3 regions of the Streptomyces sp. NPDC017202 genome follow, and region 2 is predicted to be linked to each of the others. Evidence: riboswitches for the same ligand, from Rfam matches in the RefSeq annotation. Region 2 holds a riboswitch; each other region holds the start of a gene.

Region 1 (4,040 bases), on a different contig from region 2:
CCTCGGAGGACGGCAAGGACCTCGCCGCCCGCCACGCCGAGGCCATCTTCACCGCGCACACCACCTACGAGCCGCGCCGCCGCCTTCCACGCCGACATCAAGGCGCGCACCCGAGCCGCCGGACGCCACCCGGACGGTGTGATCGTCCTGCCGGGCATCGTCCCCTACATCGGATCGACCGAGGAGGAAGCCCGAGCGCTTGCACGGCAGTTCGACGAGCTGCGCATCCCGGAGTACGGGCTGCGCCAGCTGGCCGCGGTGTTCGAGACCGAGCCGTCGGTCTTCGCACTCGACGAGCCGCTGCCGAAGTTCATCCTGGCGAGGCCGAAACTGGAGGGTTCACAGAGCCGCTCCGACCTCATCATCGACCTTGCGGTGCGCGAGCGGCTGACGGTCCGGGAGATCATCTCCCGGCTCGGCGGCGGCCGCGGGCACTTCGAGTTCGTCGGCACGCCCGAGCAGGTCGCGGACACGATCATCGCCTGGTTCGAGGGCGGCGCGGCGGACGGCTTCAACATCATGGCCCCGGCGCTGCCGTCCGGCCTGGCGGCCTTCGTCGAGCACGTGCTGCCGATCCTGCGCGGCAAGGGCCTGTTCCGAGAGGAGTACGAGGGCACGACACTCCGCGAGCACTACGGGCTCCCCGTCCCGGCGAACCAGTTCCATGGCTGACCCCCTCCCGGGGCGACCGGACCCGGCCGGGTGTCCACGGCGAGCGAGCCGCCGTCCATCGGGATGTCCGCGATGCGGGACGAACCTCTTGACGTCCACGGCCGGTGGATCGACACTCGGTAAGGAATCCTAGTGAACAGGTAGGGAAATATGAGGCGCCTTGATCCGGACACCGTCCGAGTGAGCCGTTCGCCTCTGCTGACCTCCCGACGTCACATCGACCTGCTCCGCGTCTGCAGCGCGCTCGGCCCCATGGGCTGACCTGCGCACCTGCCACGCCGACGCCTCCCACGGAATGTCGTGCCGTTCGGCGTGCCCAGGTGAGCCCCGCACCGGGGTTCCGTCGTCGCATCCCCGTAGCCCCGGCGGGCCCGGCACCGAGTGCCGGGCCCGCCCTCCGGGCGGAGGAGGGGGATCCGGCCACGGGGCCCAGCCCGATGCCGCATCCGCCGCGCGTACGTCCGCGCCCGCTTTCGGGGAGAGTCATGACCGTCACCACGCCGGCCGCCCACGTTTCCGTCCGGCACACGCCCGCCTTCCGCGGCCGCATCGGCAGGGACGCGCGCAGCGGCCACTACGCCGTTCCCGGCCGCTACCGGCTCCATCTGTCGACCGCGTGTCCAGACGGCCTGCGCATCGCCGTCACCCACACCCTGCTCGGCCTGGACACGGTCTGCCCGGTGACCTTCCTGCCCGCCGTCCCCGACTGTCCGGAGGGCGGCCACTCTGCCCTGCGCCCGCTGTACGAGGCGAGCGCGCACCGCTACTCCGGTCCGGCCGCGGCGCCGGTGCTCAGTGACGGCTGGTCCGGGCGGATCGTCAGCACCCACGACCGGGACATCATGCGCGACCTCGCCCACCGCTTCGACACCTGCGGCCCCTCGCTCTACCCGTGCGGCGCGGAGTCGGAGATCGAGGCCGTGGAGCGGATGTGCGTGGAGGGCGTCGAGGGGGCGGCGCAGCGGGCCGGGGCCGTGGGAGGGGAAGCGGCGGAGCGTGACATGGCACTGGCCACGCTGCTGGAGACCCTCGGCGCCCTCGACCGCCGGCTCGACGGCCGCACCTACCTGATCCGCGACGAAGTCACCGCCGCCGACGTCGAGTTGTGGGTCGCACTGGTCCGGCTCGACACCGTGCACCGGCACCATCTCGACGCCGCCGCGGTCCAGCGCGTCGCCGGCCACCCGGCGCTGTGGTCCTACGCCCGCCGTCTGACCGCCCACCCGGCCTTCGGTGCCCATCTCGACCTCGACGGCACGGACCGCCGCCACCACGCCCAGTGCCGGGGACCGGAGGCCGCCGGATCGGCCGTCCGGATCCTCGACCGGGCCGCACACTCGGCCCGTCGGCCGTTCCACCTGGTGGACCGGTGTTGACATACGTTCGGGCCATTGTCTTGACTACGGCCCAGAACGGTCATGAGTGTCAGCGACAAGCCCTGGCTTGCTGACCGGCAACCCTCGCACCGCGGTGGGGTGCCCCAGGTGACGACCCGGCCGATGACACGTCGGTAAGCGCGAGGCCCACAGGGCCGGAACAGTGACGGTGACGCCATGTACGCAGCTCCCAGAACGGCCGCACGCCGTTCCCAGGGCTGCGTACGGACGTACGCGAACGTGCTCGTCGCAAACCGCGCCGTCGATCTGCTCCGCGTCAACAGCGCACTGTGTACCGCACCGGGCCGTGCCCGCTGTCGGGGCTGACACCTCCCCGCAGCCCCCGCACTCCCTGACCGACACCGCCCGCGCGGTGTGCCGTCGCCCTCCCCACCCCCGGTCCTGCGCCGCCGTGTGCGTCCCCGCACGCCGCCGCGCCTGCGGGGTGTGCCCACCCAGCCGGAGCCCACCATGAGCGAACCCCCTGGCGCCACCGTCACCCTCCCCGAGGCGCCCACCGCCACCGAACCGCCCAAGGCCCTCACCGCCCAGCGAGTGCTGCCGTTGCGGCGCCCGGGACGTTGGATCGCCACCGCGGCCGTCCTGATCCTGGTCGCCCAGTTCGTCCACGGACTGGTGACCAACCCCTTCTACCAGTGGGACCGCTGGAGCTACTGGTTCCTGCGGCCGACCATCCTCGACGGCCTCCTCATCACCCTCGAAGTCGCCGCCTACAGTGCGGTGTCGGGTCTGATCGGCGGCATCCTGCTCGCCCTGGCCCGGCTGTCGAGGAGCCCGGTCCTGCGCGCGGTCAGCTGGACCTACGTGTGGGCGTTCCGCTCCATCCCGCTCATCGTCGTACTGATCTTCCTCTACAACTTCAGTGCCCTGTACGAGACGTTGAGCGTCGGCATCCCCTTCGGGCCGGCCTTCTTCTCCTTCGACGAGTCGAAACTCGCCACCGACATGGTCGTCGCCGTCGTCGGCCTCAGCCTCAACGAGGCCGCCTACGCGGCCGAGGTGGTGCGCGGCGGCATCCTCTCCGTCGACCAGGGCCAGCACGAGGCGGCCGCGGCGCTCGGCCTGCCGAAGGGCTACCAGTTCCGCAGAATCGTCTTTCCGCAGGCGCTGCGCTCCATCATCCCGAACTACGTCAACCAGCTCATCGGCCTGATCAAGGGCACCTCACTGGTCTTCTACGTCTCCCTGCTCGACCTGTTCGGCTCCGCGCAGACCATGGGCTCCACCTACCCCGGCGACATCGTGCCGCTGCTGCTGGTCGTCACCGTCTGGTACCTGATCCTGACCAGCGTCGTCTCCGTCATCCAGTTCTACGTCGAGCGGTACTACGCCCGCGGCGCCACCCGCAGCCTGCCGCCGACGCCACTGCAGAAGCTCCGCACCGGTCTCACCGATCTGCGGGCCCGCATCCGCCGGGAGGCCGCCGTATGACCGCCAAGACCTCCGACACCCTGACGGACGTCGAGGCCGCCACCGTCGAGGTGCACGACGTGCACAAGTGGTACGGCACCCATCGGGTCCTGGACGGCGTCGACCTGACCGTCCGCCCCGGCGAGGTCACCGTCGTCCTCGGTCCCTCCGGCTCGGGCAAGTCCACCCTGCTGCGGGTCATCAACCACCTGGAGAAGCCCGAGATCGGCTACGTCAGCATCAACGGCGAGCCGATCGGCGTGAAGCGGCAGGGAGACCGGTTGAAGGAGCTGAGCGAGCGGGCCATCCTCGCCCAGCGCGGGCGGATCGGGTTCGTCTTCCAGAACTTCAACCTCTTCCCGCACCTGACGGTCCTGGACAACGTGGCCGCGGCCCCGGTCGCCACCGGCCGGCTCGGCAGGCCCGAAGCGCGGGAACTGGCCCGCGAACTCCTCGGCCGCGTCGGCCTCGCCGACAAGACCGGCGCCTACCCGCGTCAGCTCTCCGGCGGCCAGCAGCAGCGCGTCGCCATCGCCCGCGCCCTGGCCCTGCGCCCCGGCG
Region 2 (4,040 bases):
CGCCTACACCGCCGGGACGCAGCGGCCGTCCTGGGTGCGGTAGCGCCACTTCGCGCCCTCGGTCACCAGTTCCCGCACCGCCGCCACGAAGCGGTCGACGTGCTCGTCGGGGGTGCCCGCGCCGAAGCTCACGCGGATCGCGTCGAGGGACTTCTCGCCGGGGGCCGCCTCGGGGGCGCCGCACTCGCCCTGGCGGTGGGGGTCGCCGCCGAGAAGGGTGCGCACCAGGGGGTGGGCGCAGAAGAGGCCGTCGCGGACGCCGATGCCGTACTCGGCGGAGAGCGCGGCGGCGAAGTGGGAGCTGTTCCAGCCGTCCACGACGAAGGAGATCACGCCGACCCGCGGCGCGTCGTCGCCGAAGAGGGACAGGATCCGCACCTCGGGGACCTCCGCGAGGCCGGTGCGGACCTTCTCCACGAGGTGCTGCTCGCGGGCCACCAGGGTGTCGAAGCCCGCTTCGGTGAGGGCCTTGCAGGCGGAGGCGATGGCGTAGGCCCCGATGACGTTCGGGGAGCCGGCCTCGTGCCGGGCGACGCTCTCGTGCCACTCCGCGTCCACCCCCCCGTCCGCGCGCCGGGTCACCCTGCGGCTGGCGCCGCCACCGGCCAGGTACGGCTCGGCCGCCCGCAGCCAGTCGGCGCGGCCGGCCAGCACGCCGGAGCCGAAGGGGGCGTACAGCTTGTGGCCGGAGAAGGCGACCCAGTCGACGTCGAGGTCACGGACGGACACCGGGTGGTGGGGGGCGAGCTGGGCGGCGTCCAGGACGATCCGGGCACCGTGGGCGTGGGCCGCGGCGGCCAGTTCGCGTACCGGCCACAGCTCGCCGGTGACGTTGGAGGCGCCGGTGACGCAGACCAGGGCGGGGCCGGACCGGTCGCGGCCGGCGAGGGCCCGCTCCAGGGCGGCCACGGCCTGCCGCGGGGTGCGCGGGGCGTCGAGGCAGGTGACCCGGGCGTTCTTCCAGGGCAGCAGCGCGGCGTGGTGCTCGGTCTCGAAGACGAAGACCTGGCAGTCGGCGGGGAGCGCGGCGGCGAGGAGGTTGAGGGAGTCGGTGGTGGAACGCGTGAAGACGAGCTGGTCGTCGGGCCGGCAGTCGAGGAACCCGGCGACCGTCCGGCGGGCGTTCTCGAAGAGGTCGGTGGAGAGCTGGGAGAGGTGTCCGGCGCCGCGGTGGACGCTGCCGTAGTAGGGGGCGTAGGCGGCCACGTCGTCCCAGACGCGCTGGAGGGCGGGTGCGCTGGCGGCGTAGTCCAGGGCCGCGTAGCCGATCTCGCCTCCGGTGACGAGCGGGACGGTGACATCCCGTCCCAGAACGGGCAGGGGGGCGCAAACGGTCGGGGCGGCGGCAGCGGTGGAGACGGGCATGACGGAACTCCCTTGGGAGGCAGGGGGATTCACCACGCGAGCGGCCGGGGTGCTTCGTGGGGATCAGGCCGGATCAAGGCACCGGGCCCTGCGGACCCGGCATGATCCCCACGGGAGGCCCTGGGGCTCGAGCGCGGGAAAAGGTGAAGGAGGGATGCGGAGGGGGGCTCTGCGGCCCTATCGCATTCGCTTGCTCACGGAAGAGGCTCCTCGACGACCAGGACCCCTGCCCTCGCTCGATCAGAAGCGTGCGAGGGGTCCGCGCTTGCCGTGGACCTTTCTGTCCACGGCCTGGTCTTCACCCGGGGCACCCCGCCACGGACGGAGGGTTGCCGGACAGTCGGCCGGGGCCTGATGACTGTCACTCATGACCTGGTACGGCATCCTGCCATACGATCACCGGCGCGCAAGGCGCGGTCCATTTCCTGAGACACCAGGGGTCCGGACCGCGCCTCGTACCGGCCGCCGTCCCGGCTCAGGCGTGGGTGGCCGCCGCCCAGCGCTCCAGCGTCCGCTTCGCCGCCCCCGAGTCGAGGGACTCCGCGGCCCTGGCCATGCCGGCGCGGAGCTGCTCGGCGAGCGGCGCCCCGGTCGGCTCCAGGGCGACCAGGGCGGCCGCCGAGTTCAGCAGGACGGCGTCGCGGACCGGGCCCGTCCCGCCGTCCAGCAGCCTGCGCGCCACCTCGGCGTTGTAGGAGGCGTCGGCACCCCGCAGGGCCTCGACGGGAACGAGGTCGAGGCCGACGTCGCGCGGGTCGAAGGACTCCTCGGTCACCTTGCCCTCCCGCACGACCCAGACCCGGGAGGTGGAGGTCGTCGTCAGCTCGTCGAGGCCGTCGTCGCCGCGGAACACCAGCGAGGAGTGGCCGCGTTCGGCGAAGACACCCGCGACGATCGGCGCCATGCGCGGGTCCGCCACGCCGACCGCCTGGGCCCGGACCCTGGCCGGGTTGGTCAGCGGGCCGAGGACGTTGAACACCGTGCGGATGCCCAGCTGGCCGCGCGCGGCACCCGCGTGACGCAGCGCCGGGTGGAACTTGACGGCGAAGCAGAAGGTGATGCCCGCCTCCTCGGCGACCTCGGCCACCCGCCGCGGGGTCAGGTCGAGGCGGACGCCGAGCTTCTCCAGGACGTCCGAGGCACCGGAGGCGGAGGACGCGGCCCGGTTGCCGTGCTTGACGACCTTGACGCCCGTGCCGGCGACGACGATCGAGGACATCGTGGAGATGTTGACCGTCTTCGCGCCGTCGCCGCCCGTGCCGACGATGTCGACCGCCGGGCCGGGCACCTCGATCACGTTCGCATGCTCGTACATCGCGCGGACGAGTCCGTTGATCTCCTCGACGGTCTCGCCCTTGGCGCGCAGCGCCACCACGAAGCCGGCGATCTGCGCGTCGGTGGCCTCGCCGCGCATGATCCGGTCCATCGCCCACGCCGTGGCGTCGGCGCTCAGGTCACGTCCGGACAGCAGGGCGTTCAGCACCTCGGGCCAGGAACGGGCCGCCGCGGTGTCGCCTCCGGCGGGGGTCACAGCGCTCATAAGCCGCTCCTGGGTCAGTGTGGTCCCGCTCCACGGGACGCGCGTCTCGACGGTTCCACCCTATCCAGCCGCGGACAGGGCGAAGGGCCCCGTCCGTACACCGGACGGGGCCCTTCTGGGGTGCGTGGCGACGCAGTGATCAGTGGTGGCCGTGGCCGCTCGTGATCTCCTTGTACTCCTCGACGGTCGGCTTGGCGATCTGGCTCTCCTCGCCGTAGTACGCCTTGCTCAGCTTGGCGCGGACCTTCTCGGTGCGCTTCACCTTGCGCTCGACGCCGTTCTCGTCGACCGTCGGGCCGATCTCGGCGGGCGCGTACTGCTCGTGCGAGGTGAGCGTGTAGAGCGCCTCCTGGCTGAGCGGCTCGTGCACCTCGATGAACTCACCGTGCGGCAGGCGCTTGATGGTGCCGGTCTCACGACCGTGCAGCACCTTCTCCTTGTCGCGGCGCTGGAGGCCGAGACAGATCCGCTTGGTGATCACGAAGGCGACGACCGGTCCGGCGAAGAAGCCGATCCGGACGAACCAGGTGACCGCGTTGATCGACAGGTGGAAGTGGGTGGCGAAGATGTCGTTGCCACCACCGACCAGCATGATCAGGTAGCCGGTGACCCAGGCGACACCGAAGGCCGTACGGGTCGGGGCGTTGCGCGGGCGGTCCAGGATGTGGTGCTCGCGCTTGTCGCCGGTGACCCAGGACTCGATGAACGGGTACATCGCGATCACACCGAGGAACAGACCGAACAGCACCAGCGGGACGAACACGCCCATGACCAGCGTGTGGCCCCAGAAGTTGATCTCCCAGCCCGGCATCGCGCGGATCAGGCCCTCGGCGAAGCCCATGTACCAGTCGGGCTGGGCGCCGGTGGACACCTGGTCCGGACGGTAGGGGCCCAGCACCCAGATCGGGTTGATGGACGCGATGCCGGCCATGGCCGCGATCGCGCCGAAGACCAGGAAGAAGAAGCCTCCGGCCTTGGCCATGTAGACCGGCAGCAGCGGCATGCCGACGACGTTCTTGTTGGTGCGTCCGGGACCCGCGAACTGGGTGTGCTTGTGGTAGAAGACCAGGATCAGGTGGCCGACCACGAGCCCGAGCATGATGCCCGGCAGCAGCAGGATGTGGATCGAGTAGAA
Region 3 (4,040 bases), on a different contig from region 2:
CCGGTCGCGAGCCGGACCATGTCCGCCTGCGGCCCCTTCTGACCCTGCGAGATCTCGAAATCGACCCGCTGGCCCTCTTCCAGGGTGCGGTATCCGTCCATCTGGATCGCGCTGTAGTGGACGAAAACATCCGCACCACCGTCGACCGCGATGAAGCCGTACCCCTTCTCCGCGTTGAACCACTTGACGGTGCCCTGAGCCATGCCTAACTCCCCTATTACTGGCCCTTGCACAGATCCACACTTCGCGGATCCGGGTCAGACCTCACCCCCCAGTTGGTTGGGGGTGTGCGCCGGAACGCGTCGACCGCGGCCGAATGTATCTGTCCAACTGCCCTCTGCAACAGGTCAATCGGACGAGAAATCTGGACGCGAAGGGTCCGGAGAAGAGTGAGGATTCGCCCGAGTTCAGGGCAAGTCGGGCCCGACAAAGGGAATGAAAGGCGCAAAACACATGCGCAGTTTGGCTGTTTCTCATCGCCTGCCCCGACGGAACTCCCCCGCGGTCGGCAGGCGATGGGCGACGCGTTCCCCAACTCTACCGCGCTCAACCACACTGAATTGCCCCCTCCGCTTCTCTCGCGGAGGGGGCAATTCGATGAACTCTCGGTCATTCCTGTTACCGACGGTTACTACCGGCAGGTACTACCGACGGGTACGGAACGGGGCGCGGAGCACCGGTCAGCCGCCGGCCACGGCCGGGATGATGGAGACGCCGGCGCCGTCCGGGGTCGCCGTCTCCAGCCCCTGCTCGAAGCGCACGTCGTCGTCGTTGACGTACACGTTGACGAACCGGCGCAGCTTGCCCTGGTCGTCCAGGACGCGGGCGGCGATGCCGGTGTGGTTCTTCTCCAGGTCGGTGATGACCTCGCCGAGGGTCGCGCCCTCGGCCGGGACCTCGGCCTTGCCACCGGTGTAGGTGCGCAGGATGGTCGGGATGCGGACGGTCACGCTCATGCGAGGCCAGCCTCTCGGAAGGAGTCCAGGGTGGGGCGGATGGTGGCGGTGAGGCCGGTGCCGGCCACCGCGTCGAGGGTCTTGAGGCCGTCCCCCGTGTTGAGGACGACGGTGGTCTTCGTCGGGTCCAGGAGACCGTTCTCGATCAGCTTCCTCGTCACACCGACGGTCACGCCGCCGGCGGTCTCCGCGAAGATGCCCTCGGTCCGCGCCAGCAGCTTGATCGCGTCGACCACCTGCTCGTCGTTCACGTCCTCCACCGCGCCGCCGGTGCGGCGCGCGATGTCCAGGACGTAGGGCCCGTCCGCCGGGTTGCCGATGGCGAGGGACTTGGCGATGGTGTCCGGCTTCTGCGGCCGGACCACGTCGTGACCCGCCTTGTAGGCGACGGACACCGGCGAGCAGCCCTCGGCCTGCGCACCGAAGATCTTGTACGGCCGGTCCTCGACGAGGCCGAGCTTGATCAGCTCCTGCAGCCCCTTGTCGATCTTCGTGAGCTGCGAGCCGGAGGCGATCGGCACGACGAGCTGGTCGGGGAGCCGCCAGCCGAGCTGCTCGCAGATCTCGTACGCCAGCGTCTTGGAGCCCTCGGCGTAGTACGGCCGCAGGTTGACGTTGACGAAGCCCCAGCCCTCGCCGGCCGGGTCGCCGATCAGTTCGGAGCAGAAGCGGTTCACGTCGTCGTAGTTGCCCTCGATGCCGACGAGTTCGCCGCCGTAGATCGCGGCCATGACGACCTTGCCCTGCTCCAGGTCGTGCGGGATGAACACGCAGGAGCGGAAACCGGCGCGGGCGGCGGCGGCGCCGACGGCACCGGCCAGGTTGCCCGTGGAGGAGCAGGACAGGGTGGTGAAGCCGAAGGCGCGGGCGGCCTCGATGGCCTGGGCGACGACGCGGTCCTTGAAGGAGTGCGTCGGGTTGCCGGAGTCGTCCTTGACGAACAGCTTGCCGGCGTCGACGCCCAGCTCGCGGGCCAGGTTGTCGGCCTGGACGAGCTTGGTCCAGCCGGGGTTGATGTTCGGCTTGTCCGCCACGTCGGCCGGGACGGGCAGCAGCGGCGCGTAGCGCCAGATGTTCGCGGGGCCCGCCTCGATGCGCTTGCGGAGCTCCTCGGTCTCGTAGGACGAGAAGTCGTACGCGATCTCGAGCGGGCCGAAACACTCCTCGCAGGCGAAGACCGGGCCGAGGGGCACGCGGTGTCCGCACTCGCGGCAGGAGAGCGCCGCGGCGGGACCGAGATCGACGGAGTTCGTGGTGCTTGCAACTGTCTGCGCAGCCATGTGAGGCGAGGCCCTTTCTCCTCATCTTCCTCACGACGCATCTCGCCGTGAGACGGATTTGGCACCTTCCCTAGCCGGGAGCCTCACCACATCGACGTGACGCGTGGGCGGTCACGCCTGGCGGCGCGCGCGGCTGGAGGGTTGCCGGGGCTTCATCGGGCCGTGTCCCTCTGCCCCTCTGGATGAGCGGTATGAAGTTGTGAACAGCGGCCACCTCGGACATGCGATGGTCATCCGCGTTGTTCAAGACTGTAACCGAAGGCCAGGACAGTTGAGACAGACGTCCGAACCGCGAGATGGATCACACGGTCACCCCACGTGCACCGCGTGTGATCACGACAGTGAGGAGCCGCAGACCGTGCTGAAAGAAGCTGAAGCCTGGCTGGCCACCCGCTCCTGGTCCGTGACCGACCGCCCGCTGCACCGCGTCCTGGCCGCGAAGCGCGCCTCGGGCCAGTCGGTGTCCGTGGTGCTGCCCGCCCTGAACGAGGAGGAGACGGTCGGTGACATCGTCGCGGTCATCCGCCACGACCTGATGCGGCAGGTCCCCCTCGTCGACGAGATCGTCGTCGTCGACTCGGGCTCCACCGACCGCACGTCGCGGGTCGCCGCGGCGGCCGGGGCGCGCGTCGTCCACCGGGACGAGATCCTGCCCCGGATACCGGCCGTGCCCGGCAAGGGCGAGGTGCTGTGGCGGTCGCTGCTCGTGACGACCGGGGACATCGTCTGCTTCGTCGACGCCGACCTCAAGGAGTTCTCCTCCGACTTCGTCTCGGGGATCGTGGGCCCGCTGCTCACCGACCCCGGCGTGGACCTGGTCAAGGCGATGTACGACCGCCCGCTGGGCACCGAGCCGGATTCGCCCGCCTCCGGCAGGACCGCGGGCCAGGGCGGCCGGGTCACCGAACTCATGGCCCGCCCCCTGCTCAACATGCACTGGCCGCAGCTGGCCGGCTTCGTGCAGCCGCTCGGCGGCGAGTACGCGGCCCGCCGGAGCCTGCTGGAACAGCTCCCGTTCCCCGTCGGCTACGGCGTGGAGCTGGGCATGCTCGTCGACGCCCTGCACCTGGTCGGCCTGGACGCCCTCGCCCAGGTCGACGTCGGCGTCCGCAAGCACCGCCACCAGGACGGGCAGGCGCTCGGCAGGATGGCGGCGGCGATCTACCGCACCGCGCAGCTCCGGCTGGCCCGCGGGCACCTGATCCGCCCCGCCCTCACCCAGTTCGAGCGGGGCGCGGACGGCTTCGAGCCGCGCACCTATTCCGTGGACACCGAGGAACGGCCGCCGATGGCGGAGATCGCCGAGTACGCGGAACGCAAGGTCGCCTGACGGGCCGCGGGTGCGGCCGGCCGGGCACGAGCGCACCCACGGCCCGGCGGCCGCATACGGCCGGACATGACCCGGCCACGGACCGCATCCGTACGTTTGAGCGTTTACGGACCGGGCTAGGTTGTGGCGTATGGCTTCCACGCGTGCTGCTGTTGCTGAGGGTGCTCAGGTGCTGGTCGCGTCCAACCGCGGCCCGGTCTCCTACCAGGTGCGCGAGGACGGTTCGCTGCACGCCGGAAGGGGCGGCGGCGGACTGGTCTCGGGCCTGTCGGCGATCGGGCCGGACGCGGGCGCCCTGTGGGTGTGCTCGGCGCTCTCCGACGACGACCGCGAGGCGGTGCGGCGCGGGGTCGGCGAGGACGGCGTCCGGATGCTCGACATCCCGGCCGACGTGCACGCCGACGCGTACAACGGCATCGCCAACTCCGTGCTCTGGTTCATCCACCACCTGCTGTACCAGACCCCGCTGGAGCC

Evidence for each region. Region 2 has a riboswitch for S-adenosylmethionine ahead of ACH4N1_RS00435 (aminotransferase class V-fold PLP-dependent enzyme). Riboswitches for the same ligand answer to the same signal wherever they lie in the genome.
Region 1: it holds a riboswitch for S-adenosylmethionine, as region 2 does, so the genes downstream of both, ACH4N1_RS18960 (amino acid ABC transporter permease) here and ACH4N1_RS00435 (aminotransferase class V-fold PLP-dependent enzyme) in region 2, are expected to answer to the same signal.
Region 3: it holds a riboswitch for S-adenosylmethionine, as region 2 does, so the genes downstream of both, thrC (threonine synthase) here and ACH4N1_RS00435 (aminotransferase class V-fold PLP-dependent enzyme) in region 2, are expected to answer to the same signal.

Annotation. Positions count from the first base shown of each region.
Region 1 covers NZ_JBIRNP010000009.1:40,066-44,105, forward strand. Annotated here, with positions in the region: partial or broken gene ACH4N1_RS18945 (LLM class flavin-dependent oxidoreductase) at 1-672, shown strand, start outside; gene ACH4N1_RS18950 (putative leader peptide) at 823-933, shown strand; gene ACH4N1_RS18955 (glutathione S-transferase C-terminal domain-containing protein) at 1,158-2,048, shown strand; SAM riboswitch class IV at 2,087-2,195, shown strand; gene ACH4N1_RS18960 (amino acid ABC transporter permease) at 2,520-3,500, shown strand; gene ACH4N1_RS18965 (amino acid ABC transporter ATP-binding protein) at 3,497-4,040, shown strand, end outside.
Region 2 covers NZ_JBIRNP010000001.1:96,205-100,244, forward strand. Annotated here, with positions in the region: gene ACH4N1_RS00435 (aminotransferase class V-fold PLP-dependent enzyme) at 4-1,365, opposite strand; SAM riboswitch class IV at 1,622-1,738, opposite strand; gene trpD (anthranilate phosphoribosyltransferase) at 1,841-2,905, opposite strand; gene ACH4N1_RS00445 (cytochrome bc complex cytochrome b subunit) at 3,045-4,040, opposite strand, start outside.
Region 3 covers NZ_JBIRNP010000004.1:423,341-427,380, forward strand. Annotated here, with positions in the region: gene ACH4N1_RS11955 (cold-shock protein) at 1-203, opposite strand, end outside; gene ACH4N1_RS11960 (MoaD/ThiS family protein) at 681-956, opposite strand; gene thrC (threonine synthase) at 953-2,236, opposite strand; SAM riboswitch class I at 2,255-2,425, opposite strand; gene ACH4N1_RS11970 (glucosyl-3-phosphoglycerate synthase) at 2,595-3,566, shown strand; gene ACH4N1_RS11975 (trehalose-6-phosphate synthase) at 3,697-4,040, shown strand, end outside.